DNA from 4 places in the Pseudomonas allokribbensis genome. Region 4 is predicted to be linked to each of the others. Evidence: predicted binding sites of a transcription regulator. Region 4 holds the regulator's gene; each other region holds the start of a gene.
What was found. Region 4 encodes FliA, which starts transcription of late flagellar genes. Its sites were predicted from a motif close to CTAAAGTTTNNNNNNNNNNNGCCGNTAA; they were not measured.
Positions count from the first base shown of each region.

Region 1: the regulator FliA is predicted to act here: its motif matches at 2,343-2,370, upstream of IF199_RS01900 (methyl-accepting chemotaxis protein).
Region 2: the regulator FliA is predicted to act here: its motif matches at 5,227-5,254, upstream of IF199_RS24010 (flagellar protein MotY).
Region 3: the regulator FliA is predicted to act here: its motif matches at 4,025-4,052, upstream of IF199_RS00635 (methyl-accepting chemotaxis protein).

Region 1 is NZ_CP062252.1:416,713-424,632, reverse strand. Features, by position in the region: gene IF199_RS01915 (formimidoylglutamate deiminase) at 1-1,259, shown strand, start outside; gene IF199_RS01910 (lipocalin family protein) at 1,308-1,877, opposite strand; gene IF199_RS01905 (hypothetical protein) at 1,909-2,163, opposite strand; gene IF199_RS01900 (methyl-accepting chemotaxis protein) at 2,446-4,338, shown strand; gene IF199_RS01895 (DUF924 family protein) at 4,401-5,003, opposite strand; gene IF199_RS01890 (class 1 fructose-bisphosphatase) at 5,007-6,017, opposite strand; gene IF199_RS01885 (DUF3999 domain-containing protein) at 6,213-7,577, opposite strand; gene IF199_RS01880 (DUF2339 domain-containing protein) at 7,574-7,920, opposite strand, start outside.
Region 2 is NZ_CP062252.1:5,233,367-5,241,286, forward strand. Features, by position in the region: gene IF199_RS23980 (Rnf-Nqr domain containing protein) at 1-133, shown strand, start outside; gene nth (endonuclease III) at 130-768, shown strand; gene IF199_RS23990 (PA3496 family putative envelope integrity protein) at 876-1,049, shown strand; gene IF199_RS23995 (response regulator transcription factor) at 1,138-1,764, opposite strand; gene IF199_RS24000 (hypothetical protein) at 2,160-2,744, shown strand; gene IF199_RS24005 (argininosuccinate synthase) at 2,906-4,123, opposite strand; gene IF199_RS24010 (flagellar protein MotY) at 4,253-5,161, opposite strand; gene pyrC (dihydroorotase) at 5,321-6,367, shown strand; gene rnt (ribonuclease T) at 6,364-7,038, shown strand; gene IF199_RS24025 (peroxiredoxin) at 7,113-7,715, opposite strand.
Region 3 is NZ_CP062252.1:124,780-132,699, reverse strand. Features, by position in the region: gene IF199_RS00645 (amino acid adenylation domain-containing protein) at 1-1,478, shown strand, start outside; gene IF199_RS00640 (SRPBCC family protein) at 1,502-1,969, shown strand; gene IF199_RS00635 (methyl-accepting chemotaxis protein) at 2,029-3,909, opposite strand; gene IF199_RS00630 (sigma-70 family RNA polymerase sigma factor) at 4,221-4,721, shown strand; gene IF199_RS00625 (FecR domain-containing protein) at 4,721-5,734, shown strand; gene IF199_RS00620 (TonB-dependent siderophore receptor) at 5,821-7,920, shown strand, end outside.
Region 4 is NZ_CP062252.1:1,774,052-1,781,971, forward strand. Features, by position in the region: gene flhA (flagellar biosynthesis protein FlhA) at 1-153, shown strand, start outside; gene flhF (flagellar biosynthesis GTPase FlhF) at 165-1,505, shown strand; gene fleN (flagellar synthesis regulator FleN) at 1,619-2,449, shown strand; gene fliA (RNA polymerase sigma factor FliA) at 2,446-3,186, shown strand; gene IF199_RS08155 (chemotaxis response regulator CheY) at 3,354-3,725, shown strand; gene IF199_RS08160 (protein phosphatase CheZ) at 3,743-4,531, shown strand; gene IF199_RS08165 (chemotaxis protein CheA) at 4,571-6,841, shown strand; gene IF199_RS08170 (protein-glutamate methylesterase/protein-glutamine glutaminase) at 6,891-7,920, shown strand, end outside.

The sequences.
Region 1 (7,920 bases), 1.4 Mb from region 4:
CCACTGCAGATGGCGCCGAACGGTTGAGCGGTCCGCTGCTGCCGGGGATGCCGAATCTGCACTCCCACGCGTTCCAGCGAGCGATGGCCGGGCTGGCAGAAGTGGCCGGCAATCCCAATGACAGTTTCTGGACCTGGCGCGATCTGATGTATCGGCTCGTCGGAAAAATCAGCCCGGACCAACTCGGCGTGATCGCCCGCCAGCTGTATATCGAAATGCTCAAGGCCGGTTACACCTCGGTCGCCGAATTCCATTACGTCCACCACGATCACAACGGTCAGCCGTATGCCGATCCGACCGAGCTGGCGTTGCGTATCAGCCAGGCCGCGAGCTCTGCCGGCATCGGCCTGACGCTGTTGCCGGTGCTCTACAGCCACAGCGGTTTCGGTGGCCAGACACCGAACGAAGGCCAGCGCCGCTTCATCAACAGCACCGAAAACTACCTGAAGCTGCAATCGCGCCTGCAACCGCTGCTGGCTCAGGAAAAGGCTCAGTCGCTGGGATTGTGTTTCCACTCGTTGCGCGCGGTCACCCCACAGCAGATCAGCGAAGTGCTGGCGGCCAGCGACAAGCAATGCCCGGTGCACATCCACATCGCCGAACAGCAGAAGGAAGTCGACGACTGCCTGAGCTGGAGCGGTCGCCGTCCGCTGCAATGGCTGTACGAAAACACCGAAGTCGATCAGCGCTGGTGCCTGGTGCACGCCACTCACGCCAATCCGGAAGAAGTCACGCTGATGGCCAAGAGCCGCGCCATCGCCGGCCTGTGCCTGACCACCGAAGCCAACCTCGGCGACGGGATCTTCCCGGCGGTGGATTTCCTGGCTCAGGGCGGACGCATGGGTATCGGCTCCGACAGCCATGTGTCGTTGAGCGTGGTGGAAGAATTGCGTTGGCTGGAATACGGCCAGCGTCTTCGCGATCAACGACGCAACCGTTTGTACGGCGCGGATCAACCGATGGTCGGCCGCACCTTGTATGACGCGGCGCTGGACGGTGGTGCTCAGGCTCTGGGCCAGCCGATCGGTGCACTGGAAGTTGGCAAACGCGCCGACTGGATTGTGCTCGATGGCAGCGATCCGTATCTGGCGACGGCCAGCGGTGACGGGATCCTCAACCGCTGGCTGTTTGCCGGTGGCGACCGTCAGGTGCGTGACGTACTGGTCAACGGTCAGTGGGTCGTTCGTGACGGGCGACATGCCGGGGAGGAGGACAGCAATCGCGCCTTCACCCAAGTCCTGCGAGACCTTTTGGGCTGACACAAAAAAACCTGTGGAGGGCAACCTCCACAGGTTTTTTGTTGCGCGTCAGTTGGACGTCTTGGCCATCTGCTGATCCGATGCGCGCCAGATCAATCGCGTGGTGTCGTAACCCTGCTGACGCGCCTTGCTCAGCAGTTCTTCGCGCACCACACCGTTGACGGTCGGCGTGCGGGACAACAGCCACAGGTAACGTCGGCTCGGGTCGCCAACAATGGCGGTCTTGTAGTCGTCACTGACGTACAGCACCCAGTATTGACCCTTCGCCGAACCCGGAATCAGCCGCGAGAACCAAGTATCGAACTCGACCCACAATTTGTCGGTCTTGCCCGGCACCTGTGGATAAGCCTTGCCCTTGACCTCTTCCCACTGCCAGTCCTTGGTCAGGCAACGGTTGAACACGCCGAGGTTGCCGTCAGGCTGGAGGCTGTAGCGGGCTTCGGATTGAGCGCAATTGCGCTGGAAATACATCGGCAGCCGCGCCAACTCGTACCAGGTGCCCTGGTAACGCTTGAGATTGACGCTGTGGACTGTCTTGGGCGCCAGCGGATCTTCACCGGTCGTGGCGCAGCCGGCCAATACCAGGCCGGCAAAAAGGACAAGCAATAACCGCTTCATTGTTTTTCTCCCGTGGGCGCGTAGCCCCGGTTTACTTCAGGCCTTGGCCGGAAAACATCAACACTTTGTCACCGGCGTACTGCACGCTGATAAAGCTGTTCTTGTCGCCCCAGGTGCAACTGGACATGCCGAGCGCGCCCGAGCAATCGGTAGGCTTGCCGAGCAGCGTCTCCACTTCGGCCTTGGCCATGCCGGCCGAGAGCTTCGAGTAGTTTTCCTGATTGACCTTGCTGCATGCGGCCAACAGCACGCAAAACGACAGAAGGGCGATAGATCGCAGCGACATGGTGTAACTCCTGGAACGGAAGGGGGATGGCATGGCGCCAACCAGAAGCTTAGAAGAGAAAACCCCTGTCTGGTTCCCTGGGGCACTGGCTATTTGTTAGCCCGCTCGTCCGGCATTCATCGGTAAATCAGACACTTTGTAGGGCTATTGAGCATTTCGTCGCCTTTAGCAAAAGCTGCCTAATCTTTGGCGCGCAGCGGTCGAAATAAGAGCAGCGCAAAGCCCGATAGTGTGGCAAATTGCCGCCCTTTCTTGACCAGCCCCTTCGCGGTAGCTCACTTAATGACCAGAAACATGAAATTCAGCCACAAGATCTTGTTGGCTGCCGCCCTCGTGGTGGCCGTTGCGTTCGCCTGTTTCATTTTGTTCAACGACTATCGACAACGCGAAGCCCTGCAAACCAGCACCGAAGCGTCAATGCAGGAACTGGGCAGCCTGACCACCAGCAACATCCAGACCTGGCTGGAAAGCCGCATTCAATTGCTGGAATCGATGTCGCAGCAGGTTGTCGCCGACGGCAACGCCCCGGCGAGCCTGAAACGCATCATCGACCTGCCCGCCTACACCGGCAATTTCCAACTCAGCTATTTCGGCGGTGCCGACGGCGTGATGTTCTCGGTCCCGGCCGGCAACCGCGCACCGGATTACGACCCACGCGCCCGTGGCTGGTACAAGGCCGCGAACAGCGCCCAGCAAACCATCGTCACCGAACCGTACATCGCCGCCTCGTCGGGCAAACTGGTGATAACCGTTGCCACCCCGGTGCAGCGCCAGGGCCAGATGATCGGTGTGGCCGGTGCCGACATCGATCTGTCGAGTGTCAGCGCAATCATCAACTCGCTGAACTTCGGCGGCCATGGCCACGCGTTCATCGTCAGTGCCGACGGCAAGATCCTGATCCACCCGGACAGCAAACTGGTACTCAAGACCCTGGCCGAGGCCTATCCCAACGGCGCACCGAAAGTCAGCCCGGGCCTGAAGGAAGTCGAGTTCGACGGCAAGACCCAACTGATCTCCTTCACCCGCGTCAACGGCGTACCGTCGGCCGACTGGTACGTGGGCCTGGTGCTGGACAAGGACACTGCGTTCTCGATGCTCAGCGAGTTCCGCACCTCGGCACTGATCGCCATGGTCATCGCCGTCGTCATCATCATCGCCCTGCTCGGCATGCTGATCCGCGTGCTGATGCAACCGCTGCTGACCATGGGCCGCGCCATGCATGACATCGCCGAAGGCGAAGGCGACCTGACCAAACGCCTGACCATCCACGGCCACGACGAATTCGGCGCGCTGGGCTTGTCGTTCAACCGCTTCGTCGAACGTATCCATACCTCGATCCGCGAAGTATCTTCTGCCACTGGCCAGGTCAACGAAGTTGCCCTGCGCGTGGTCGCGGCGTCCAACTCGTCGATGTACAACTCTGACCAGCAAGCCTCGCGTACCAACAGCGTGGCCGCCGCGATCAATCAACTCGGCGCCGCCGCCCAGGAAATCGCCCAGAACGCCGCCCTCGCCTCGCAACACTCCAGCGACGCGCGCAGCCTGGCCGAAGACGGCCAGCAGGTTGTGGATAAAACCATCCACGCGATGCAGCAACTGTCGGCGAAGATCAGCGATTCCTGCGGCAACATCGAAACGCTGAACAGCAACACCGTGAACATCGGGCAGATTCTGGAAGTGATCACCAGCATCTCCCAACAGACCAACCTGCTGGCCCTCAACGCCGCCATCGAAGCAGCCCGTGCCGGTGAGGCCGGTCGTGGTTTCGCCGTGGTCGCCGACGAAGTCCGCAACCTGGCGCACCGCACCCAGGATTCGGCACAGCAAGTGCAGAAAATGATCGAAGAGCTGCAGGTCGGCGCGCGTCAGGCGGTCGGCATCATGACCGAAAGCCAGCGTGAGAGCGAAAGCAGCGTCGGCATCGCCAACCAGGCCGGCGAACGCCTGGGCAGCGTGACCCAGCGCATCGGCGAGATCGACGGCATGAACCAGTCGGTGGCGACCGCGACGGAAGAGCAGACGGCTGTGGTCGAGTCGATCAACGTCGACATCAACGAGATCAACACGCTGAACCAGGAAGGTGTGGAGAACTTGCAGGCGACGTTGCGCGCTTGTGCGGATCTTGAGCAGCAGGCGGCGCGGTTGAAGCAGTTGGTAGGCAGCTTCAGGATATAAGGCGCTCTCACTGATCTCTTCGCGGGCCTTTCTGCGAAGAGGTCAGTCGTCTTGATGCTGATTCAGAAACTCGACCCCGGCTGCGAAAGAAACGCCAACTCCTCCGCCGTAGACACCCGCCCCAACACCGCATTGCGATGCGGAAACCTTCCAAACCGCGCAATCACCCGCTGATGCCGCTCGGCATAATCCAGGTTGTCGGCAAACACCCCGCGCTCCGCCTCCGGCTGTTCGGCCACCAGTTCGATGAATCGCGAGACCGCTTCATTCTGCACCGCGAGGTTTTCGCAGTGTTCAAAGACGAGGTAGATGAAGAGTCGCTGGATCGGCTTCAACTGCCGATCGAAATCCGCCTCAATGCCTTGGGCAACCAGCTTCTGTGCCCGTAGATCACCAGAGAAAGCTTTGGGAGTATCGCGAAAGATCATTCGCGGGAGTTGATCGAGCAGCAGCACCACCGCCAACCAACCTTCGGGACCTTGCGTCCACTCGGTCAATTCGCCAGCGAGGGCCTGATCGACAAAGACCCCGAAACGCTCACGCGCTTCGAGGTCCTGGCTGTCTTTCTTGCCGAACCACAACCCGCCCTGTTGCGCCGTCACTTCAGTGGCTGACTCGGAGTGACCGAACCACCAATCGAGCAACGGCTGCCAGGGCGCGGTCATGGTTTATTCCTTGTGGTAAGCCGTGGCGCGAGCGACTTCTTCTTTCGAGCCGAGGAACACCGCTACGCGCTGGTGCAGGCCTTCAGGCTGAATGTCGAGGATGCGTTGGTGACCGTCGGTGGAAGCGCCGCCCGCCTGTTCCACCAGGAACGACATCGGGTTGGCTTCGTACATCAGGCGCAGTTTGCCCGGTTTGGACGGCTCGCGGCTGTCGCGCGGGTACATGAACAGACCGCCACGGGTCAGGATGCGGTGCACGTCGGCAACCATCGCCGCGACCCAACGCATGTTGTAGTTCTTTTTCAGCGGGCCTTCTTCACCAGCCAGCAGTTCCGAAACGTAGCGCTGTACCGGGGCTTCCCAGTGACGCTGGTTGGACATGTTGATGGCGAATTCCTGGGTGCTTTCAGGAATGGTGATGTCTTCGTGGGTCAGGACGAAGCTGCCCATTTCGCGGTCCAGGGTGAAGCCTTTCACACCGTGGCCCAAGGTCAGCACCAGCATGGTTTGCGGACCGTAGATGGCATAACCGGCGGCAACTTGCTGGGTGCCTGGCTGCAGGAAGGCCTTCTCATTCAGAGGCTCGTTCTGGCTCAGGTATTCGTTCGGGCAACGCAGTACCGAGAAGATGGTGCCGACCGGTGCGTTGATGTCGATGTTCGACGAACCGTCCAGCGGGTCGAATACCAACAGGTAGGCGCCTTTCGGGTATTTGCCCGGGATCTGGTAGGCGTTGTCCATTTCCTCGGACGCCATGCCGGCCAGGTGACCGCCCCATTCGTTGGCTTCGAGCAGAATTTCGTTCGACAGCACGTCGAGCTTCTTCTGCACTTCACCTTGCACGTTTTCAGTGCCCATGCTGCCCAGAACGCCGCCCAGGGCGCCTTTGGACACGGCGTGGCTGATCTCCTTGCAGGCACGCGCCACCACTTCGATCAGGAAGCGCAGATCGGCAGGAGTGTTGTTGCTGCGGGTCTGCTCAATCAAATAGCGACTCAGGGTAACGCGGGACATGGACGGCTCCGGTGGAATGGGGGGCTAAAAACCCGCGCAGTTTACAGGGAGTCTGAAACCGTAGCGAGCAATGACGCCCGGTAACGTGCGTCGGGTGCAATTCCTGCTATCAGACGTGATCGAACCGAGAGAGTTCATGCACCGGATTCAGCGTAGTTGGAAACCCGACGGGTGTAGAGGCCACACCCGTCATATTCAGGACTTGGCCGGCGGCTTGCGCAGCAGACTGAAGGCCATCGCGGCCAGAAACAACACACTGAGCAGCAACACCGCCCACAGGCCGAATTTCTTCCAGTTGGTGTCGGTTGTGGCCGTCGAGGTGGCTGTCGACGTCTGGGTCGCTACCGCTTCACCCTGCACCGTAGCCTTTCCCAATGCGGCCAGTTTCTCCGGTTTGAAGTCGGGGATCAGCGTGGTCAGCGGCAGGTTCGCCGTTCTCACCGTCGGATTGCCCAGCGCCAGGCTGTAGGGCCCGTCGCCGCGTGCGAGAAAGATCACCTGGGTGGCGCGCACCGCGTACTTGACGCTCGGCGCCTGCTCGCCGAGACCGCCGCCGCGTTCGTCGACCGTCAGTTTCAACTGCTGGACGGTCTGCCCGTAGAGCTGCAATTCGTTCTGCACCACGTCCTGGCCATTCTGGGTCAGGCGATAGAGCAAGCCGCTGCTCAACGGCTGCCACGGCAGACTGGTTTCGCGGCGTCCCGACAGCGTCACCGGCGCCAGGCTGTTGGGTTGCTTCAGCTCAACCTGGACCCGCTCGATATTCAGCCCCATCGGCAACTGCCAGGTGTACTCCCCGGCCTTGGTGCTGCTGCCGGCCAGCGCTGGCGACCAGACGAGCGGCAGCGGCAGGTTTTGCGGGTCGCTGCTTTTCAACTGCGCCGACGTCAGGGTCGGGGCCGCATTCGGCGAATCCCACAGCAGGCGCAGATAACGCGCCGATTGTCCCGGCAACGCGACTTCATGCTGCTCGATGCGCTCATCGGAAAAGGTCAGGCGCGCGACCTGGCCTTCGCCCCAGGCTTGCCAGTGCTGCAAGTCGTCGCTGGCCTCGATGCTGAAACGCTGGAAGCCGTCACGCTCGCTGGTCCAGTCGAGGATCAGTTGCTGCAACGGTGCCTTGATCGCACTGGCATCCAGCAGCCAGCCGCTCAGCACCTCTTCCCCCGCTTCCAGTTGGCTGGATGGCTGCACTTCCACCAGCGTGCCGGTAGTCGTGGACTGCACCCGCACACTCGGCGCGCGCTCAGTGGCATCCGCCGAGTTGTACAACGGGAACCACTTCACCGTGTTCAACTGGCCATCGTCGCGGGTCTGCGCTGATTCCCGGGCCAGCGCATAAGCCTGTGGTTCACCGGCGGCGTTGAACACGCGCAGGTCGCTGAGATCGGTCTGACGCGCCTGCAATTGCACGCTCAGCGGCAGTTCGAGGCGATACCACGGGCCTGCGCCACTGACCGACAACGGCACCTGTGCGGCGAAGTCCGCCGGTTTTTCCTGGGCGCCGGCCGTCATGGCCACGCCCAGCAACAGCCACCCCAGATTAAGCTTGCGACTCAAGACGACACTCCTTCGGTTTCCGGGGCCGGTTTGTCCGCCTCCGGTGCAGCTTCGACGCGTTTGGGCGGCAGTGGCGCGAAGTAGCCCACCACCAGCAGCAACACGCCGACGCCGATAAACGAGACGATCCGGGCCAGCCCGCCACGGTTGCTCAGTTCGACAAAAATCAATTTGGCCACCACCAGCGCAATCAGCGCCGCACCGATCAGCCACACTTCGCGGCGATGACGCAGATGCCCGCCGATCATCAGCCCGAGCGCCATCAGCGTCCAGACGATGGACAACCCGGCCTGCACCAGCATCGACTCAAGCAACAGGTCCAGCTCGAACGGAATCCCCGCCC
Region 2 (7,920 bases), 3.1 Mb from region 4:
TATTCTGTTCGGCGACGGCCTGCATTTCGCGACGCTGGCTCCCGGCGCCTTCATACTGCTGGGGCTGGTGCTCGCCGCCCGTCAGGCCTGTTCTCGCCCTGCCGCCCTACCCGAGGAAACGCATCACCCATGAATGCCGCAAAACGTCTGGAGATCTTCCGCAGGCTTCACGAGGAGAATCCCGAACCCAAGACCGAACTCGCCTACTCTTCGCCTTTCGAGTTGTTGATCGCGGTGATTCTGTCCGCACAATCGACTGACGTCGGGGTGAACAAGGCGACGGCGAAACTTTACCCGGTGGCCAACACGCCGGCTGCCATTCATGCCTTGGGCGTCGAAGGTTTGTCCGAGTACATCAAGACCATCGGCCTCTATAACAGCAAGGCCAAAAACGTGATCGAGACCTGTCGCATGCTGGTCGAGTTGCACAATGGCGAAGTCCCACAGACGCGCGAAGCGCTGGAAGCCCTGCCCGGCGTCGGCCGCAAGACCGCCAACGTCGTGCTCAACACCGCGTTCCGTCAATTGACGATGGCGGTGGACACCCACATTTTCCGGGTCAGTAACCGCACCGGTATTGCGCCGGGCAAAAACGTGGTCGAGGTGGAGAACAAACTGATGAAGTTTGTGCCCAAGCAATACCTGCTCGATTCGCATCACTGGCTCATTCTTCACGGGCGCTACGTGTGCCTGGCCCGCAAGCCGCGGTGCGGTAGCTGTCGGATCGAAGACTTGTGCGAATACAAGGACAAAACTTCGGACGATTGAGCGTCTATTAAGTTTATTGATATTGCGATTGAAAAAATCTTTTTTACGATCTGCTGGAATATCGATATAAGGAGCGCCAAAGGCAGCCTTAGCCTGGAGTTAACCTTATGAGCACCAGCAAAGAGCAAGTGGACGTAGAAGACGATTTCGTCGCGGAGTCGGACGACGAACCGGTGGTTGAGGTCGCCAAGACCAACCTGAGCAAACGCCGCACCATCGATAACATGCTTGAGGAACGCCGACTGCAGAAGCAATTGGCCGATTACGACTTTGATCTCTGACATTTGAAAGCCTCCCGCAACGGAGGCTTTTTCGTTTCTGCTGCAAGCTGATGCCGACCTGCCCAGGATCCGTCAGCGACTGAAGCGGTCAGACCAGGCCATTGCGCTGGGCCAGTTCGATCAGATCCACCAGTGAACGCGCATTGAGCTTCAGCAGCAACCGCGTCTTGTAGGTGCTGACGGTCTTGTTGCTGAGAAACATGCCATCGGCGATTTCCTTGTTGGTCTTGCCGCGTGCCAACTGCTGCAACACCATCATCTCGCGCCCGGACAAACGATCGACCATGTCGGCTTCACTGGCATTGCCCAGGCTGGTGCGTACGGTGTGCAACGCCTGATTCGGAAAATAGCTGTACCCGGACAGCACAGCCTTGATAGCGCTGAGCAGTTCGGTCAGATCCTGTTGTTTGCAAACATATCCCGCCGCTCCCGACTGCATGCAGCGCATGGAGAAATGGCCCGGGGCCTGGGACGTCAACACCAGCACCTTCAGAGGCATCGCGCTGGTTGTAAGACGCGCAATGACTTCCAGTCCATCAAGTTTCGGTATACCGATATCCAGAATGACAATATCAGGCATCTGGTCGCGAGCCAGTTGTAATGCATCCACTCCGTTATCCGTTTCTGCAATGACTTCGTAGCCATGACGTTCCATCAGCATACGCACCGCAAGACGAATGACGGGGTGATCATCCACGATCAGCACTTTATTCATGGGCAAGTCCAGTTTCGCTGTTCGAATTTTTAGAACCGGCACAATAACGTAGTCATTTCACCCATGGCATAGCGAAGTTCCCTTGCATTGGCAGCGAGAGACACTTCCTACAGGCAATAAAGATTTCTCCTACAGAAAAGACTCATAAATGTAGCGACAAGTCATCCAGACCAAGTGACCACTTGAAAATTATTTGGCCTGCGACACTCGCTTATCGAGTAACGAACCCTGACAAGAGAAACTCGATACGACAAAAAACCGAAACAACATACTTATATCCAACCGTCCACTTTTAATATAAATACCAGACATCGGGGACAAAAATATCTCCACCCCCTTACAGCAACTTAAACGACCCAACATAAAGAGAAAGACCATACTCATGAGTAAAGAACATGTTAAAGATCAACAAGAAAATCACCAACCCCATCAGTGTCATTGCCATATTCGCGTTCATCTCCGAAACGTCCGCAGCAGTGTCCCTGCCCTTCCTTGACAATGACGAACGGGAAATCTACATCTGGTTTCTGATCAGCTTTCCATTCTATTTACTGTTCCTGTTTTTCATCACCTTGAACTTCAACTACCGATCCCTTTATGCACCTTCGGACTTTGGTGACGACAAGAATTTCCTGAAAGCTTTTGAAGATAACAACGCTGATTTCCCCGGCGAATCGACTGCCCCATCAACTACCGAAATTCAGACTGTAAAACTACCAAAACCGCTGAGTACGCTGTGCATCATTGACATTCGAGGCATGAACACCGAATCAAAAATAAACACACTTCTGGAAAAAGTCCCACAACCCGCCAAGCACTCGCTCAGAATATTCCTCGTTTTAACGGATGATATGTCAGAGATTTTACCGAAAGAAAACATCGCCAAATCGCTCAAACGAGGAAGGAAAGCCATGGGGACGACGTACTGTATTATTTACGACGTTCACTCGCTGAACATCAGTGTATTGGGAAGAGTTTAAATTGAGGCGCGGAGACACGAAGTACATCAATACGATGCGCACAGTACAACAGATGAGTTCGGGATCGCTGATCCACTACGATCAGGTAAACAGAAGGGTTTTGCAGCATAGCGGTCTTGTCAGAACGACAAGACCGCTATTTCACGTCTGGTCCGAAGGACTCAGAACAGCTTGCGGCCTTTGTTGGCAGCAATGCGCATGCGCAGCGCGTTGAGCTTGATGAAGCCCGCCGCGTCGGCCTGGTTGTAGGCGCCGCCGTCTTCTTCGAAGGTCGCGATGTTGGCGTCGAACAGCGAATCGTCGGACTTGCGGCCGGTCACGATCACGTTGCCCTTGTACAGCTTCAGGCGCACGACGCCATTCACGTTGACCTGGGAGGCGTCGATCATCTGTTGCAGCATCAGACGCTCCGGGCTCCACCAGTAACCGGTGTAGATCAGGCTGGCGTACTTCGGCATCAACTCGTCTTTCAAGTGAGCGACTTCGCGGTCCAGGGTGATCGACTCGATGGCGCGGTGAGCGCGCAGCATGATGGTGCCGCCCGGGGTTTCGTAGCAGCCACGGGACTTCATGCCGACATAACGGTTCTCGACGATGTCGAGACGGCCGATGCCGTGTTGGCCACCGATCTTGTTCAGGGTCGCCAGTACGGTGGCCGGAGTCATTTCGACGCCGTCCAGAGCGACGATGTCGCCGTTGCGGTAGGTCAGTTCCAAGTATTGCGGCTTGTCGGGTGCGTTCTCCGGGGAGACGGTCCAGCGCCACATGTCTTCTTCGTGCTCGGTCCAGGTGTCTTCCAGCACGCCGCCCTCATAGGAGATGTGCAGCAGGTTGGCATCCATCGAGTACGGGGATTTCTTCTTGCCGTGGCGCTCGATCGGGATCGCGTGCTTCTCGGCGTAGTCCATCAGCTTCTCGCGGGACAGCAGGTCCCACTCGCGCCAAGGAGCAATCACTTTTACGCCTGGCTTGAGCGCGTAGGCACCCAGTTCGAAACGGACCTGGTCGTTGCCCTTGCCGGTTGCGCCGTGGGAAATGGCGTCGGCGCCGGTTTCGTTGGCGATTTCGATCAGACGCTTGGCGATCAGCGGACGCGCGATGGAAGTACCCAGCAGGTACTCGCCTTCGTAAACGGTGTTGGCACGGAACATCGGGAACACGAAGTCACGCACGAATTCTTCGCGCAGGTCGTCGATGTAGATTTCTTTGACGCCCATGGCCTGAGCCTTGGCGCGAGCCGGTTCGACCTCTTCGCCCTGACCCAGGTCAGCGGTGAAGGTCACGACTTCACAGTTATAAGTATCCTGCAGCCACTTGAGGATCACCGAAGTGTCCAGGCCGCCGGAATACGCCAGAACGACCTTGTTTACGTCCGCCATGCCATCACTCCACGGGGTTCTACGGAAAGCCGAGGAGTCTACCGCTCAAACGCGATAATTTACAGAGGCGCGACAGCTTAAGACGACAAAGCGACAGAATCTGTCGAGAGGGCGACGATGACCGGAGGGTCAGGACGTCGCCGCAGCGTTGGCCGGTGTGCTGGCCTGAGGCGCAGGAGCGGTGGTCGGTGCCACCCGCGCAAGGTGCACGTTGACCCGACGGTTCTTGGCCCGGTTGGCGGCATTGGTGTTTGGCACCAACGGGTAACGTTCACCATGGAAGCGCACGGTGATCTGCGATTCCTGGATGCCGTTGGCCTTGAAGAAATCGACCACCGCCAGGGCGCGCCGGCGCGACAGCTCGCGGTTGGTCAGGCGATTGCCGCTGTTGTCGGAGTGGCCGTCGAGCTCGATGTGGTTGACCGTCGGATCGGCCTTCATATATTCGAGCATGACTTGCAGCTTGGCCTTGGCGGCGGCGTCCAGTTCGATGCCTTCGCCGGGGAAACCGATCTGCGATTGTTTGACCTGCTCGAAATTCTGCGGGAGCAGTTTCGCCACGCAGGCCTGATAGTCGTTGAACGCCTTGCTGAACTTGACCGGCAACAGACGCACTTCCGACACACGGCCATCGCCCGATGCATGGCGCACCACGGGGCTGCGTCCGTCCATCAGGCCGCTGATCAACTGTCCGGCCTGCGCCTGAGAACTGTTGAACAGGATATTGCCACTGCCGATCCTGACCGTGCCCAGATTGATATCGCCACGGCCCGGCTGCCAGGGCGCCGCTGCCGCCATCAAGGTCGCCGAACCGCCGCCGAGCATGGCGTTGTAGGCGTTCAGGCGGAAAGTCGCCTGCTCGCCGGCCTTGCGCACGAACTGGCCCGAGCCGAAATCGGTGATCGGCTGCGTCAGGCGGCATTCGAACTTGTCGCCCTCGACCGTCCACTCAATGTTCTCCAGACGGGTCTGGTAGGTCAGCGCCATCGCCGGAAGGCTGGCAAACACACTGAGCAAGGCTAAATAACGCTGGCGCACGGGAGGCTCCATTGGCTTCTACAACAAAAAGACCGATACATACATGTTTACGGCATACCTATGGGATATCGGACGCTCGTCGCAAAACTTGATAGCGAGTGCCTGCAAGAGTCTTTTCCGGTAGCATTCGCCTCAGTTTGACCCGCCTGGAATCCCCTCATGTCCGACCGCCTGACCCTGCTGCGTCCCGACGACTGGCACATTCATCTTCGCGATGGTGCCGTGTTGACCAATACCGTTGCAGATGTTGCGCGCACCTTTGGTCGCGCGATCATCATGCCTAACCTGGTACCTCCGGTGCGCAACGCCGCTGAAGCCGACGGCTATCGCCAGCGGATTCTCGCTGCCCGCCCGGCCGGCAGTCGTTTCGAGCCGTTGATGGTGCTGTACCTCACCGACCGTACCCAGCCCGAAGAAATTCGTGAAGCCAAGGCCAGCGGTTTTGTCCACGCGGCCAAGTTGTACCCGGCCGGCGCCACCACCAACTCCGATTCCGGGGTCACCAGCATCGACAAGATCTTCCCGGCGCTGGAAGCCATGGCCGAAGTCGGCATGCCGCTGTTGATCCACGGTGAAGTCACCCGTGGCGACGTCGACGTGTTCGACCGCGAGAAAATCTTCATCGACGAGCACATGCGTCGTGTGGTCGAGCGTTTCCCGACGCTCAAGGTCGTGTTCGAACACATCACCACCGGCGACGCCGTGCAGTTCGTCAACGAGGCTTCGGCCAACGTTGGCGCGACGATCACCGCGCATCACCTGCTCTACAACCGCAACCACATGCTGGTAGGCGGAATTCGGCCGCACTTCTATTGCCTGCCGATCCTCAAGCGCAATACCCACCAGGAAGCCCTGCTCGACGCCGCCACCAGCGGCAGCGCGAAGTTCTTCCTCGGCACCGACTCGGCGCCGCACGCCCAGCACGCCAAGGAAGCCGCCTGCGGCTGCGCCGGCTGCTACACCGCGTACGCCGCCATCGAGTTGTATGCCGAAGCCTTTGAACAGCGCAATGCGCTGGACAAGCTCGAAGCCTTCGCCAGCCTCAACGGCCCGCGTTTCTACGGCCTGCCGGCGAACACCGATCGCATTACCCTGGTCCGTGAAGAATGGACCGCCCCGACCAGCCTGCCCTTCGGCGAGCTGACCGTTATCCCGCTGCGCGCCGGTGAAAAACTGCGCTGGCGCCTGCTGGAGGAACACGCGTGAGTGAAGACCATTTCGACGACGAACTGGACGGTCAAGGTGGCGGCGGTTCGCGCCATCCAATGGCAGCACGCTTTCGCGGCTACCTGCCGGTTGTCGTCGACGTAGAGACCGGTGGCTTCAACTCGGCCACCGACGCCTTGCTGGAGATTGCCGCGACCACCATCGCCATGGATGAAAAGGGTTTCGTCTACCCGGATCACACCTACTTCTTCCGTGTCGAGCCATTCGAAGGCGCCAACATCGAAGCGGCCGCGCTGGAGTTCACCGGGATCAAGCTCGATCACCCGTTGCGCATGGCGGTCAGCGAAGAGACGGCCCTGACCGATATCTTCCGTGGCGTGCGCAAGGCCTTGAAGGCCAACGGTTGCAAACGGGCGATCCTGGTCGGCCACAACAGCAGCTTCGACCTGGGCTTCCTCAATGCCGCCGTTGCGCGGCTGGACATGAAGCGCAACCCGTTCCACCCGTTCTCCAGCTTCGACACCGCAACCCTCGCGGGTCTGGCGTACGGTCAGACCGTACTGGCCAAGGCCTGTCAGGCAGCCGACATCGATTTCGATGGCCGTGAAGCGCACTCCGCGCGTTACGACACCGAAAAGACGGCCGAGCTGTTCTGCGGCATCGTCAACCGCTGGAAACAGATGGGCGGCTGGGAAGACTTCGACGACTGAGGGTCGTCGGATTAAATCCCGCGCATGAAAAAACCGGCTCAAGAGCCGGTTTTTTTGTACCTCGACGTTGCGCCTTACAGGGCAGCAGCGTTCTCGGTCAGGTAAGCCGCAACGCCTTCTGGCGAAGCGTTCATGCCTTTGTCGCCTTTTTTCCAGTTGGCAGGGCAGACTTCGCCGTGCTCTTCGTGGAATTGCAGAGCGTCGACCAGACGGATCAGCTCTTCCATGTTACGGCCCAGCGGCAGGTCGTTGATGATCTGCGAGCGGACAACGCCTTTGTCGTCGATCAGGAACGCGCCACGGAAAGCCACGCCGCCTTCGGACTCAACGTCGTAGGCCTTGGCGATGTCGTGCTTCATGTCGGCAGCCATGGTGTATTTCACCTGGCCGATGCCGCCATTGTTGACCGGGGTGTTGCGCCAGGCGTTGTGGGTGAAGTGCGAGTCGATCGACACAGCGATCACTTCTACGTTACGTGCCTTGAAGTCGGCCATGCGGTTGTCCAGAGCGATCAGTTCGGACGGGCAGACGAAGGTGAAGTCCAGCGGGTAGAAGAACACCAGGCCGTATTTGCCTTTGATGGCCGAGGACAGGGTGAAGCTGTCAACGATCTCGCCATTGCCGAGTACGGCCGGGACGGTGAAGTCAGGGGCTTGTTTGCCTACGAGTACGCTCATTGATATCTCCTGGTGTAGAAACTTGAAGTTCAGGGTTCGCGCCAGCCTGCCACCCTCAGGCGACAGCCCTGTGACACGAACCCCCTTCGCAAGGGCCGACCATCATACACTGCGTTTTTCGACTGTCCTTAACGGTTTTTCGCGAAATCCCGGCTGGCATTCAGCCATGCACCACCGTTCGTCAGTCACAGCCGTTGGCGATGAA
Region 3 (7,920 bases), 1.6 Mb from region 4:
TTGCCGCCAACGGTAAAGTCGATCGCAAGGCCTTGCTGGAGCTGCCGGTCAGCGTGCAGGACAGCGGCCCCAAATGTCTGCCGGCCAACTCCGACGAAGCGCTGCTGCTGGAGATCTGGGGCGAGTTGCTGGAGCTGCCGACCAGCGACATTTCCACCGACGAAAGCTTCTTCAATCTCGGCGGTCACTCGATTCTGTTGTCGCGCATGCTCCTGCGTCTGCGGGAGGAATTCGGCCGCAGCATCTCCATCAACCGCTTCATCGAACTGCCGACCATCGCCAAGCTCGCCACACTGGTGCGCGGCACCGATGACAGCGCGGTGCTCAGTGCCCAGGCGATGGCCGATGCCGAGCGACCGCTGGAAATCGAACCGTTGCCGATCAGCCGCATGGGCGATGTGCACAAGGTGATCGTCACCGGCGCCAACAGTTTTGTCGGCGTGCACATCGTCGAGGCGTTGTTGGGTTGGGGCGCCAGCGAGGTGGCGTGCCTGGTGCGCGACGGCGGCGGGCAAACGGCGGCGCAGCGCTTTGCCCATTCGTTGCGAGAGAACCGGCTGGAACATCTGGACCTGAGCCGGGTACGGGTCTATTCGGCCGACATCACCCGGCCGCAATTGGGCCTGGCCGATAGCGATTTCGAGCGACTGGATCGGGAGTTCGGCGCGCTGGTACACAACGCCGCCAACGTCAATCACGTCCTCGACTACGAGTCGCTGGCGGCGGACAACGTCGAGCCGATTTTCGAACTGCTTCGGCTGTGCGAAGGGCGCAGCAAGAAGGTCTTCAATTTCGTCTCGACGCTGTCGGCCTCCAGCACTGTCGACGACGCAGGCAGGGTGCTGGAATTGCCCGCCGCACCGACGCCGCCGATCTACATCCGCAACGGCTACAACCTGTCGAAATGGGTCGGTGAACGCATCCTCGAACGGGCGCGGGAACGCGGGGTGCGGGTCAATCTGTATCGGCCCGGCAACATCAGTTTCAACAGCCTCAGTGGCGTGTGCCAGCCGCACAAGAACCGTTTGATGCTGATGCTCAAGGGCTCGATCCAGCTCGGGCAGGTGCCGGCCTTCGCGTTGAATTTCGACCTGATGCCGGTGGACTTTCTCGCCCGTTTCATCGCCTTCCACGCCAGCCGTTACTCGCCCGAACGGGCGGTGTTCAACCTGCATAACCCAGAGCCTCTGAGCTGGGATGCCTACGTCGCGTCATTCCGCGAAACCGGCAGCGAGTTTTCGCTGGTCAGCGTCGCCGACTGGCAGCAGCAACTGGGCCGGGTCGATGCCGACAACGCGCTGTTCGGCGTGCTCGGTTTCTACCTCAATGGCTTCGAGGAAGACATCGGCGACATCTCCCTGATCGGCCATGCCAACGCCCAGGCCGGCGTGCAGCAGATGGGCGCGCACTACCCGGAGAAATCCCCGGCGCTGCTGCGTCGTGGCTGCGATTACCTGAAAGAAATCAACTTCATCTGAATCACCCACCAAGGAGCAACACCATGAGCAATCTTCAACCCGACACCCTGATCAAAAACCCTCACGGCTGCCACGTCGTGTCTTCGGTGGAAGTGCCGGTGGACGCCAAGCAAGTGTGGGCGGTGGTCGGCAAATTCGACGGCTTCGACCGTTTCATTCCGGCGCTGTCGCACATCGAGATGACCGGTGAAGGCGTGTCTTCGCTGCGCAAGAAGTTCTTCAAGGACGGCAACGTGGTGGTCGAGCAACTCAACTCCCGGGATGACCAGGCGCTGAGCATGACCTGGACCACGATCTACAACACCCTGGGCGTGGCCAATCTGTGGGCGGCGATGAATGTGGAGTCGCTGAGCGCGGGCAAGTCGCGGGCGACCTGGACGATCATTGCCGAGCCGGCCAACGGTGGGCCCGAGGCGCTGCCGGGGTTCAAGGATTTCGTCCAGGGGTTTGCCGATGATGCGATGGGCAATGTGCTGAAGCTGTTTGTATAAGGCATGAAAAAGCCCGCTGCGGATCACTCCGCAGCGGGCTTTTTTTTGACCGCAAGCGATCAGATCTTGAAGCTGTCGACCAGTTGTTTCAAACGGTTGGCCTGCTGCGACAACGCATCGCAATCCTTCAACGTTTCATTGAGGTTGGCCACGCTCTGCTGGTTCAGCAGGTTGATCTGGTTGACGTCGACGTTGAGGGTTTCCACCACCGCAGTCTGCTCTTCGGTAGCCGCTGCCACCGACTGGTTCATGCCGTCGATTTCGCCGATGCGCTGGGTCACGCTGACCAGACGCAGACCGGCCTGGTTCGCCACTTCAACGCTCTCTTCGCTGGACGCCTGACTGGCGTTCATGGTGGTCACCGCTTCACGGGAGCCGACCTGCAGCGAGGTGATCATCTTGTGGATCTCTTCCGCCGATTCCTGGGTGCGGTGAGCGAGGTTGCGCACCTCGTCCGCCACCACCGCGAAACCGCGTCCGGCTTCACCGGCACGGGCCGCTTCGATGGCTGCGTTGAGCGCCAGCAGGTTGGTCTGCTGGGAGATGCCTTTGATCACATCGAGAATGTGGCCGATGTTGTCGGTGCTCGCATTCAGGGTTTCGATCTGGGTGCACGACAGGCTGATCTTCTGCGACAGCTCGGTCATCGCCTGAATCGTCTGCTCGACCACCTGACGACCATCATCGGCCTGCTCGCTCGCGCCGCTGGCGTGTTGCGAAGCATCGGCAGCGTTGCGGGCGATTTCCTGGGTGGCGGCGCCCAACTGATTGATCGCGGCAGCCACGCTGTTGGTGCGCGCGCTTTGCTCGTCGGAACCGATGATCGAGGCGTTGGACGATGCCATCACGCGTTGCGACAGGTCGTGTACGTGACGAGTCGCGGAAGACACTTCGGAAATGGACGCGTGAATCCGCTCCACGAACTGGTTGAACGAACTGCCCAGCTCGCCGAACTCGTCTTTGCTTTCCACTACCAGACGACGGGTCAGATCGCCTTCGCCCTGGGCGATGTCCTGCATCGCACGGCCCATGGTGATCAGCGGACGCATCAGCACGGTGATCAACAGGCTCAGGAAGACCGCAATCGCACCCACTGCGACGAACATCGCGATCAGTGCCGAAGTACGGAACTGGCTGAGTGCGGCGTAGGCCTTGTCGCGGTCGATCGACAGACCGATGTACCACTCGGCATTCGGCAGACCGGTGACCGGGGTGAACGACAGGATGCGCTCCTGACCGTTGAGCACCACGTTCTGGTTGCCCTTCTGGATACGCACATCGGCGTTCGGGTAGATGTCCTTGAGGTTCTTCATCACCTGGTCTTTGTCCGGGCTGACGATCACCTGACCGTCACCGCTGACCAGGAACGCGTGGCCCAGGCCACCGAAGTCCACCGAGTTGATGATCTTCACCAGGGTTTCCAGGCTCAGGTCACCGCCCACCACACCGAGCAGCTCGCCGTTCTTTTTCACCGGCATGGCGATGGTCACCACCAGACCGCCGACGGCGGCCATGTATGGCGGGGTCAGCATGGTCTGGTCAGCGGCCACGGCCTGCTTGTACCAAGGGCGCTGACGCGGGTCGTAGCCGTCCGGCATCTTCGCGTCAGGGCGTTGGGTGAACACACCGTTGGCCTGGCCGACGTAGGTGAACTGGAAGTTCGAGGTGAAGGCCGGTTGATCGACCAGCCCAGGGAAGTCGGCATTCTTGCCTTGATGGGCGACGTTCTGCGCGAGGTTTTCCAGCACCAGAATCCGCCCGCTCATCCAGTTCTGCACACTGCTGGCGGTCAGGTCGCCGGCCTGCTGGACGGAGGACTGGAGGTTCTGGCGAATGGTGTTTCGCTGCAGATAGTCGTTGTACAGAGTGAACAGCGCGAACGCCAGGACCACGACGCCCGAGGCGGCCAACAGGATTTTATGGCTGAACTTGAGATTCATTTCATGGGACTTCTTATGCCAAAAGTGGGGATGCGTTCCGGATGCAACATTCCATGTACAGCGCAGGCAGCGTTCTGATGGCCGCTCTACTTTGGTGCACGCATGTCTCACCAGTCTGTCGGCACGCTTCGGAGAAAACTTAGCGCTTTGTAGGAAATGGACGGCATTTCTGCCAGATTCCCGCCGAACGGCGTGCCAGAGCGTTCGCCTGTCATTTTTTGATGACTGTTTTGCAGCGCCGGTTGCAAATTCTGTAACCCTTGATGACAATGCGACTAATTATCATTTGTGGCGTTCGGGCTGTCGCGTTCATGTCCTCACCTGAGTTTGCAGTACAGGCGCTTTACAGTCGTCATCACGGCTGGCTCAACGGCTGGTTGCGCGCGCGGCTGGGCAATGCGGCCGATGCGGCGGATCTGGCCCAGGACACGTTCGTTCGCCTGCTGCAACGCACCGAACGTCTCGAACTCAAGGCGCCCCGCGCGTTTCTGCGCACCATCGCTCGTGGGTTGGTGATCGACCATTGGCGGCGCGAAGAAATCGAACGCGCGTATCTGGAAACCATCGCCCACCTGCCGGAAGCCGAAACACCCAGCGCCGAATCCCGCGCACTGGTGATCGAGCTGCTGGAAAGCATTGCCCGCATGCTTGAAGGACTGAAGCCAAAAGTACGTCAGGCGTTTCTCCTGGCGCAGTGCGAAGGATTGACCCACAAGCAGATCGCCGAGCAGATGGGCCTGTCCTTGCGCTCGGTGGAGCGCTACGTCGCCGATGCGCTGTATCACTGCTACGTGCTGCGGTACGAAAGCTGATGCCGGTGGATAACGTGTCACTCGCTCGCCGCGCCGAGCCACCGCAACAAGTGGTCAAACAGGCGATCCACTGGCTGCTGCGCCTGCGCAATAACCACGGCAATCCGCGCCTGAACCACCAATGTGAACAATGGCGCGCCGAGCACCACGATCACGAACTGGCCTGGCAGCGGGTGCAGTCGTTGCAAAGTGAGCTGACCCAAAATCTGCGCGCCGTTCCGGGTGCGCAAGTGGCATTCAACACACTGGAAAACAGTGCGCAGAGCCTGGGTCGCCGTCAGGCATTGAAGCTGCTGTCCGGTGCGTTGTTGATGGGCTCCGCCGCGTGGCTGGCCAAAGACATGTCAGCCTGGCAGCAGTGGAGCGCCGATTACGCTACCGCCACCGGCGAGCGCCGCGGATTCCAGTTGCCCGACGGTACGCGGATCGAACTGAACACGGCCAGCGCCGTGGACCTCGATTACACCGCGCAACAGCGGCTGATCAAACTGACCCGGGGCGAGATCATCGTGACCTGCGGCGGCGCCGACGAAGGTTCGGGGATTGATCGACCGCTGCGAGTGCAAAATCGTCATGGCAGTTATGAGCCGTTCAACGCGCGCTTCATCCTGCGTCAGGAAGGTGATTGCACGCGCCTGAGCGTCACCAGTGGCCGAGTCGCGATTCATTCGCCGCGGACGAGCGATGGCGCTTCCACCGAGGTGCTTGCCGGTCAGAGTTACTTGATCGATCACCATCAAGCGCGTCCCGCTCCGCCGCTGGACATGGATGCCGGCGCCTGGATCGACGGGCTTATCGTGACGCGCAATATGCGCCTGGGTGACTTCCTCAATGAGGTTGGCCGCTACCGTCAGGGCTTCCTGAATTGCGCCCCGCAGGTGGCGGATCTGCGCTTGTCCGGCGTGTTCCGGCTCGATGACACCGACAAGTTGCTGGCAATTTTGCCGCAGACGCTGCCGGTGCAATTGCGCTATCGCACCCGCTGGTGGGTCACGCTGGAACGAGCAGTCTGAAATTTTTTGGCGGGTTTTCGCGGCAAGGCCGGCTTAGTCAGTAAGCACTTCAATTCAGCCTTCGCGACTTGCAACGGAAACCTACAATGACTGCGCGCGTTACCTGTAAGAACCCTCTGAATTTCACTGCCGAATCGGGCCTTCTGCGCCACGCCGTTCGGGCCGCGTTGTTCTCCACGGCACTGGGCGTCGGCCTGCTGCCGAACCTGAGCGTCGCGGCGAGCGGCAGTGAGGTCAGCAGCCATCGCTACAACATCGCCGCCGGGCCACTGGGCGAGGCGCTGAATCAGTTCGCGCGCCAGGCCGGCATCACGTTGTCGATGACCCCACAACAGACTCAAGGCCGGCAATCACCCGGCGTACAGGGCGAGTATTCGACCGATCAGGCACTGAGTCATCTGCTCGGTGGCTCAGGGCTGGAGGCGGTCAGTCAGGACGGCAGCAGCTATGTGTTGCGCTCCGTCACGGAAACCGAAGCCCTGGCCCTGCCGACCACTGACATCAAAGGTTTTGCCCTCGGCAACGCGCTGGGCAGCATGGACGGCTACAACGCAACGCACAGTCAGATCGCCACCAAAACCAGTACCGCGCTGCTGGAAACCTCGCAAAGCGTGTCCGTGGTCACCCGCGAGCAAATGGACGATCAGGGCTCGCAAACCGTGTCCCAGGCCATGCGCTACACCCCCGGTGTGCTGACCAACCCCTATGGCGCCACGCACCGTTACGACTACGTGGCGATGCGCGGCTTCAACGATGGCTCGGTGGATAACATCTACCTCGACGGCCTCAAGTCCATGGGCGACAGCGGCACCTACAGCACCATGCAGGTCGATCCTTATTTCCTCGAGCGCGTGGACATTCTCAAAGGCCCGTCGTCGGTGTTGTACGGCCGCAGTTCACCGGGCGGGCTGGTGGCGTTGACCAGCAAGAAACCGTTGTACGAGTCCTATCATCAGGTTCAGGCCACCGTTGGCACTCAGGGCCAGCGCGGTGTTGGTTTTGACTTCAGCGGCCCGGTCGATGACGACAAGCGCATCGCCTATCGTCTGATCGGTTTGACGGATCAGTCCGACACGCAATTCGACCACAACAAGGAAAAACGCTTCGCCCTCGCGCCGACGGTCAGCATCGATTTCAACGAAGACACTTCACTGACCCTGCAGGCGTATCTGCAACATGACCCGGATGGCGGCTATCACGGTGGCGTGCCGGCCGACGGCACGATTCATCAGCGCAACGGCAACCGGATCTCACCGCACTTCTTCGAAGGCGAACCGGGAGTCGATGGTTACTCCCGCGATCAGCAGTCGTTCGGCTATCAGTTCGAACATCGCTTCAACGACGTCTTCACCGCACGGCAGAACTTCCGCTACCTCGACTCCAAAGTGAACATGGATCAGGTGTATGCCTATGGCTGGACGTCGCCGACCAGCAACGAGCTGAATCGCTACTACACCGGCGGTGACGAGCGACTGCATGCGTTCATCGTCGACAACATGCTCCAGGCCGAATTCTTCACCGGTGCGACCAAGCACACGGTGCTGATGGGAACGGATTACCAGCGACGCAAAACCGTGGTCGACTGGACCAGCGGTGGCCTGGCGCCGATCAATGCGTTCAACCCGGTGTACGGCAATTCCGCTATTACGCCGTACGGTGAAACCAGTTACCTGCGGCGCCTGGAGCAGACCGGGGTTTACCTGCAAGACCTGATTGAGATGGACAAATGGCGCTTCTCCCTCGGTCTGCGGCAGGACTGGGTAGAGACGTCCGAGGAAAACCGGATTGCCGAGGCGAGCCGTCCGGTCGGCACCGAGATCAGCGACAAGCGCACCAAACTGACGGGCCGTGTCGGGGCGCTGTACCTGTTCGATAACGGCCTGGCGCCGTACATCAGCTACTCGGAGTCGTTCAACCCCAACTCCTATGCCGACAGTGCCGGTAATCCGCTGGCACCAACGGATGGCACGCAGTGGGAAGCAGGTCTGAAGTACCAGCCACCTGGCACCGACAATCTGTTCACGGCCTCGTTGTTCCGCATCGACCAGGAAAACCTGGCGACCAAACTGCCGCAGGAAAACTTCTATCGCGCTGTAGGCGCTGTCCGCTCTCAGGGTCTGGAACTGGAAGCGCACATGCAGTTGACCGATAACCTGAAAGTGCTCGGTAGCTACACCTTCACTGAC
Region 4 (7,920 bases):
CAGCCGGTGATCCTGTTGGTAGCAGGCCCGGTTCGCGCGATGCTCTCGCGCTTTGGCCGCCTGGCAGTCCCTGGACTGCATGTGCTGGCCTACCAGGAAATTCCGGACAACAAGCAAGTGACCATCGTTGCGACAGTAGGGCCCAACGGCTGAGGTAGTGGTTTATGCAAGTTAAGCGTTTTTTCGCCGCCGATATGCGTCAGGCCATGAAGCTGGTTCGTGATGAGCTGGGCGCTGATGCCGCCATCATTGGCAACCGCCGCATTGCCGGCGGCGTCGAGCTGACGGCGGCGCTGGATTACAAACTGTCGGCGCTGGCGCCGCGGGTTCCGAACATGGAACTCGAAGACGAGCTGCGCAAGACCCAGTCGCGCATCGTCACCGCCCAGGCCGAACTGAGCATGCGTGGTGAAGCCGACGGCAACACCAATCGCCAGTTGTTCTCCGGTCTGCCATTGACCGCCGGCCTGCCGCTGACGGCTGCCGAGCCTCTGACAGAACCGACTTACGCTGCTCCGGCGCGTCCGGCACCTGCGCCTGCACCGGCTGCCGCTGGCGTTGATCCGCGTGCGCTGGATTCGATGCGTTTCGAACTCAACAGCCTGCGCGAGCTGATGGAAGTGCAACTCGGCACTCTGGCCTGGAATCAGCTGCAAGGCAGCCGTCCGGCTCAGGCGAACCTTTATCGTCGTCTGCAACGCATCGGCTTGTCCGGCCCGTTGTCCCGCGACCTGCTGGCGCTGACCAGCGATATCGAAGAACCTCGTCAGGCCTGGCGCATGTTGCTGGCGCACCTGGCGCGGATGATCGCCACGCCGGAAGTCGAGCCGCTGGAAGAGGGCGGGATCATTGCCATGGTCGGTCCTGCCGGCATGGGCAAGACCACCACCCTGGCCAAACTGGCCGCCCGTTACGTGCTCAAGTACGGCGCGCAGAACATTGCGCTGGTGAGCATGGACAGCTTCCGCATCGGTGCTCAGGAACAGTTGAAAACCCTGGGCCGGATCCTCAATGTGTCGGTGACCCACGTCGACCCGGGCCAGTCCCTGGTGCAGGCGCTGGATCCACTGCTGCGCAAACGCGTGGTGCTGATCGATACCGCCGGCCTGCAGGCCAGCGATCCGGCACTGCGCATGCAGCTGGAAAGCCTGGCCGGTCGTGGCATTCGGTCGAAAAATTATCTGGTACTGGCAACCACCAGCCAGAAACAGGTTCTAACCGCCGCTTATCACAGTTACAAGCGTTGCGGGCTCGCCGGGTGCATCCTGACTAAACTGGATGAGACGGCCAGCCTTGGCGAAGTGCTGAGCCTGGCGATCAGTCATGAACTGCCGGTCGCCTACCTGACCGACGGCCCACGGATTCCGGATGATCTGCATCTGCCGCGCCGTCATCAATTGGTCAGCCGCGCCGTCAGTGTGCAAATGCAGGAAGAACCCAGCGAAGAAGCCATGGCTGACATGTTCGCTGATATCTACCACAGTCCCACCAAGCAGGTTGGCTGAGGTAATGAACAGTTTTTGTACCTACATCGATGGTCTGCCATGCATTGTTCCGGTTGTGAACGCGCAGCCAGTAATGTGGCCTCCGTCTATGCAAGACAAGGTAAAGAAATAACATGGGCAGCATGCATCCCGTACAGGTGATCGCGGTGACCGGCGGCAAAGGTGGCGTCGGCAAGACTAACGTGTCAGTGAACTTGTCCCTGGCGCTGGCAGAGCTTGGCCGTCGGGTCATGCTGCTGGACGCCGACCTGGGTCTGGCGAACGTCGACGTTCTGCTGGGCCTCACGCCCAAACGTACCCTGGCCGATGTGATCGAGGGCCGCTGCGAGCTGCGCGACGTGCTGTTGCAAGGCCCCGGCGGGATTCGCATCGTGCCGGCCGCTTCCGGCACCCAGAGCATGGTTCACCTGAGCCCGGCCCAGCATGCCGGTCTGATTCAGGCGTTCAGCGACATCGGCGACAATCTCGACGTACTGGTGATCGACACCGCTGCGGGTATTGGTGACTCGGTAGTCAGTTTCGTTCGCGCAGCGCAAGAAGTGTTGCTGGTGGTCTGCGACGAGCCGACCTCGATCACCGACGCCTACGCCCTGATCAAACTGCTGAACCGCGATTACGGCATGAACCGCTTCCGCGTCCTGGCCAACATGGCCCAGAGCCCGCAGGAAGGTCGCAATCTGTTCGCCAAGTTGACCAAGGTCACGGATCGCTTCCTCGACGTCGCCCTACAATACGTCGGTGCGGTGCCTTACGACGAAAGCGTGCGCAAGGCGGTGCAGAAGCAGCGTGCGGTCTATGAAGCCTTCCCGCGTTCCAAGTGCGCACTGGCGTTCAAGGCGATCGCGCAAAAGGTCGACACCTGGCCGCTGCCCGCCAATCCGCGCGGCCACCTCGAATTTTTCGTCGAGCGCCTCGTGCAGCAAACGGCAGGACCTGTGCTATGACCGCCAGCGGTATGAATTTCTACAAGAAGTCGGCACGTGACGCGCAGTACGAGCTGATCGAGCGTTACGCGCCACTGGTCAAACGCATTGCTTACCACTTGCTGGCGCGATTGCCGGCCAGTGTGCAGGTCGAAGACCTGATCCAGGCCGGAATGATCGGCCTGCTCGAAGTCTCGACCAAATACGACGCCAGCAAAGGCGCCAGTTTCGAAACGTACGCGGGCATCCGGATCCGCGGCGCCATGCTCGATGAAGTACGCAAGGGGGACTGGGCACCGCGCTCGGTTCACCGCAACACCCGTATGGTCAGCGACGCGATTCGCTCGATTGAAGCTAAAACCGGCCGTGACGCTAAAGATCACGAGGTTGCGGCCGAACTCCAATTGAGTCTCGACGATTACTACGGGATTTTGAACGACACCCTGGGCAGCCGACTGTTCAGTTTCGACGACCTGTTGCAGGACGGCGAACACGAAGGGCTGCACGAGGATGGCGCAAGTGCTCATCTTGAGCCGTCGCGCGATCTGGAAGATGAGCGCTTCCAGGCTGCGTTGGCGGACGCGATTGCCAATTTGCCGGAGCGTGAGCGACTGGTGTTGGCGCTGTACTACGACGAAGAGCTGAACCTCAAGGAAATCGGTGAAGTCCTTGGCGTCAGTGAATCGCGGGTCAGCCAGTTACACAGCCAGTGCGCGGCCCGCTTGCGGGGGCGTTTGGGGGAGTGGCGAGCGCGCTGAAGGCAGTGTGGGGACGCTGCGAACGAGGCTGGTGCGGTGGTGAACGGCACCGGTCTTGCTCTGTTGTGCTCCAGACAGTCATCGAGTGCTTTGCCGGATTGATTGAAATGGCGCGTCCAGGTGCTGGGCGCGTTTAAGACTGCTTGGAGGTCGAATTGAACAAAGACATGAAAATCCTCATCGTTGATGACTTCTCAACGATGCGGCGGATCATCAAGAACCTGTTGCGTGACCTTGGGTTCACCAACACCGTTGAAGCCGACGATGGCACCACTGCCATTCCGGTGCTCAACAGCGGCAGCATCGACTTTCTGGTGACCGACTGGAACATGCCTGGCATGACCGGTATCGACCTGCTGCGTCACGTGCGCGCCGATGAAAAACTCAAGCACCTGCCAGTGCTGATGGTGACTGCTGAAGCCAAGCGCGAGCAGATCATCGAAGCGGCCCAGGCCGGCGTTAACGGCTACGTGGTCAAACCTTTCACGGCTCAGGCGCTGAAAGAAAAAATCGAGAAGATTTTCGAACGCATCGGCTGATGACGCGCGGGGGAGCTATGGAGCATAACGAATCTTCACAGGGCGACTTCGAGTCGACTCTGAAAAAACACGCGGTCGAACTGGTCGAAAGCCTTGAAAAAGGCAGGTTCGGCGACGCTGTGCAACTGATCCATGAGCTCAATCAGACCCGTGACCGTGGCCTGTACCAGGAAGTGGGCAAGCTCACGCGCGAACTGCACAGTGCAATCGTCAACTTCCAGATCGACCCGCATATGCCGCAGGCCGAGGAAGTGTCGCAGATCACTGATGCGACCGAGCGTCTGGGCTATGTGGTCAAGCTGACCGAAGCGGCAGCCAACCGCACCATGGACCTGGTGGAAAGCGCCACGCCGGTGGTCAATGGCCTGGCTGACGAAGCCCAGGCATTGAGTGCCGACTGGGGACGTTTCATGCGCCGTGAAGTCGGGGCTGAAGAGTTCCGCGAGCTGGCGCGTCGGGTCGACGGTTTTCTGGCACGCAGCAGCGCGGACAACCGCGCGGTGTCGAGCAACCTCAACGACATTCTGCTGGCCCAGGATTACCAGGACCTCACAGGTCAGGTGATCAAGCGCGTGACCCAGTTGGTCACCGAAGTCGAAAGCAATCTGCTCAAACTCGTGCTCATGGCCAGTCAGGTGGACCGCTTTGCGGGCATCGAACATGACCGTGCGGCAATGCTCGCTGAAAAAGATCCACAAAAACATCTCTCGCAGGGTGAAGGTCCGCAGATTCATGCCGATAAACGAGAAGACGTTGTGTCCGGTCAGGACGATGTGGACGATTTGCTATCCAGCCTTGGATTTTGAGTTTTTTTGGGTTTTTAGACCTGTAGGAGCACCCCATTAATGAGCTTCGGCGCCGATGAAGAGATCCTTCAGGATTTCCTGGTTGAGGCCGGCGAGATTCTTGAGCAACTGTCCGAACAACTGGTCGAGCTGGAAAGCCGTCCGGATGACGCAGATCTGCTCAACGCAATTTTTCGCGGTTTCCACACTGTAAAAGGGGGCGCCGGCTTCCTTCAGCTCAATGAGCTGGTGGAGTGCTGTCACATCGCCGAAAACGTGTTCGACATCCTGCGCAAGGGTGAACGTCGCGTAGATGCAGAACTGATGGACGTGGTGCTCGAAGCGCTGGACGCGGTGAACAGCATGTTCAGCGAAGTCCGCGATCGCAGCCCGATTACTGCCGCAACCCCGGAACTGCTGGCCGCCCTGGCGCGTCTGGCTGAACCGCAATCGGCGGATGAAGCCCCGGCTTCGCCTGTTGCCGAGATGATCGAAGAACTGGTCGTCGAAGGCGATTCGGGCGATATCACCGATAACGAATTTGAACAGTTGCTGGACTCGCTGAACGCCGTCAAGGCCGAAGCCGAAGCCCCGGCGGCTGCCGCTGCGCCTGCTTCCGATGAAGCGGCCAGCGATGAAATCACCGACGCCGAATTCGAGTCGCTGCTCGACCAGTTGCACGGCAAGGGCCAGTTCGCGGCCGACGCCGTGGCACCGACAGCCGCTGCACCTTCTGCTCCGGCGGTGGGCGACAGCTCGGACATCACCGACGACGAATTCGAAGCCTTGCTCGATCAGTTGCACGGCAAGGGCAACTTTGCCGTCGATGCGCTGGAATCGGCGATTGCGTCGGTGCCTGCATCGGCTGCTCCGGCAGCGGCTGCGGCCGGTAGCGATCTGATCAGCGATCACGAGTTCGAATCGCTGCTCGACGATCTGCATGGCAAAGGCAAGTTCACTGACGTCGCCACCGGTGCCGTCGTGACGGCCGGCAATGCTTCTGCTGTTGCAGCGCCTGCCGCCAAGGCCCCGGCCGCTGCGGCAAAACCTGCTGCAAAAGCGCCTGAGCCTAAAGCCGAACCGGCCAAGCCAGCCGCCGCTGCTGCACCGGCTCCGGCCCGTGCGCCGGCGACTCCGCCACCGGAAAAACCGGCGAGCGAAGCCGAAACCACCGTTCGTGTGGACACCGCACGTCTCGACGAAATCATGAACATGGTCGGCGAGCTGGTACTGGTGCGTAACCGTCTGGTGCGCCTGGGCCTGAACAGCGGCGACGAATCGATGCAGAAGGCCGTGTCGAACCTCGACGTGGTTACCGCCGACTTGCAGACTGCGGTAATGAAGACCCGGATGCAGCCGATCAAGAAAGTCTTCGGCCGCTTCCCGCGTCTGGTTCGCGATCTGGCGCGTCAGCTCAAGAAAGAGATCAACCTGGAACTGGTGGGCGAAGAGACCGACCTCGACAAGAACCTCGTCGAGGCACTGGCCGACCCGCTGGTCCACTTGGTGCGCAACGCGGTCGACCACGGCATCGAGTCGCCGGAAGAGCGCGAAGCCTCGGGCAAGGCCCGTGGCGGCAAGGTGATCCTGGCGGCCGAGCAGGAAGGCGACCATATCCTGCTGTCGATCTCTGACGACGGCAAAGGCATGGACCCGAACGTCCTGCGCGCCATCGCCGTGAAACGCGGTGTGATGGACAAGGATGCCGCCGATCGCCTGAGCGACACCGAGTGCTACAACCTGATTTTCGCCCCGGGTTTCTCGACCAAGACCGAGATCTCCGACGTGTCCGGCCGTGGTGTCGGCATGGACGTGGTGAAGACCAAGATTTCCCAGCTCAACGGTTCGATCAACATCTACTCGACCAAGGGCGCCGGCTCGAAAATCGTCATCAAGGTGCCGCTGACGCTCGCGATCATGCCGACCCTGATGGTGATGCTCGGCAACCAGGCGTTCGCGTTCCCGCTGGTGAACGTCAACGAAATCTTCCACCTCGACCTGTCGACCACCAACGTGGTGGACGGCCAGGAAGTGGTGATCGTGCGGGACAAGGCGCTGCCATTGTTCTACCTCAAGCGCTGGCTGGTCAGCTCCGCGGCTCACGAAGAGCAGCGTGAAGGCCATGTGGTGATCCTTTCGGTGGGCACTCAGCGGATCGGCTTCGTCGTCGATCAACTGGTCGGCCAGGAAGAAGTAGTCATCAAGCCATTGGGCAAAATGCTGCAGGGAACCCCGGGCATGTCCGGCGCCACCATTACCGGTGACGGCCGCATTGCGCTGATTCTCGATGTTCCAAGCATGCTCAAGCGTTACGCCGCACGGCGTATTTGAATCCGGGGCAGCGGGGCGACAACGTCCCGCTGCACCTAATGGAGTGTTTATGGCAGTCAAAGTCCTGGTGGTGGACGATTCGGGTTTTTTCCGCCGCCGCGTCTCGGAAATTCTTTCAGCGGATCCGAGCATCCAGGTTGTCGGTACGGCAACCAACGGTAAAGAGGCGATCGATCAGGCCCTGGCCCTCAAGCCGGACGTGATCACCATGGACTACGAGATGCCGATGATGGATGGCATCACGGCCGTGCGGCACATCATGCAGCGCTGCCCGACCCCGGTGTTGATGTTCTCCTCGCTGACCCATGAAGGCGCCCGGGTAACCCTGGATGCGCTGGATGCCGGCGCGGTGGATTTCCTGCCGAAGAATTTTGAAGACATCTCCCGCAATCCGGAGAAGGTCAAGCAACTGCTGTGCGAGAAGGTGCACAGCATCTCGCGCAGTAACCGTCGTTTCAGTGCCTACAGTGCGCCGGCGCCTGCCGCTGCGCCTGCGCCGACTCCGGCAGCGGCGCCGTCGAGCTTTGGCAGCCACAGTGCTCCGGCTCGTCCGGCACCTGCGCCTGCACCGGCTCGCGCTCCGGCGGCCAGCACTTCGTCGGCAGCGCCGAAACGCAAAGCCTACAAACTGGTGGCTATCGGCACGTCGACTGGCGGACCGGTTGCCCTGCAACGGGTTCTGACCCAGTTGCCGGCCAACTTCCCGGCGCCGATCGTGCTGATCCAGCACATGCCGGCAGCCTTCACCAAGGCGTTCGCCGAGCGTCTGGACAAGCTCTGCCGCATCAGCGTCAAGGAAGCCGAGGATGGCGACATCCTGCGTCCGGGCCTGGCGCTGCTGGCACCCGGTGGCAAGCAGATGATGATCGACGGCCGTGGCGCGGTGAAAATCCTGCCGGGCGACGAGCGTCTGAACTACAAGCCTTGCGTGGACATCACTTTCGGTTCCGCGGCGAAGTCCTACAACGACAAAGTTCTGGCGGTCGTGTTGACCGGCATGGGCGCCGACGGCCGCGAAGGCGCACGTCTGCTCAAGCAGGGCGGCAGCACGGTCTGGGCTCAGGATGAAGCCAGTTGCG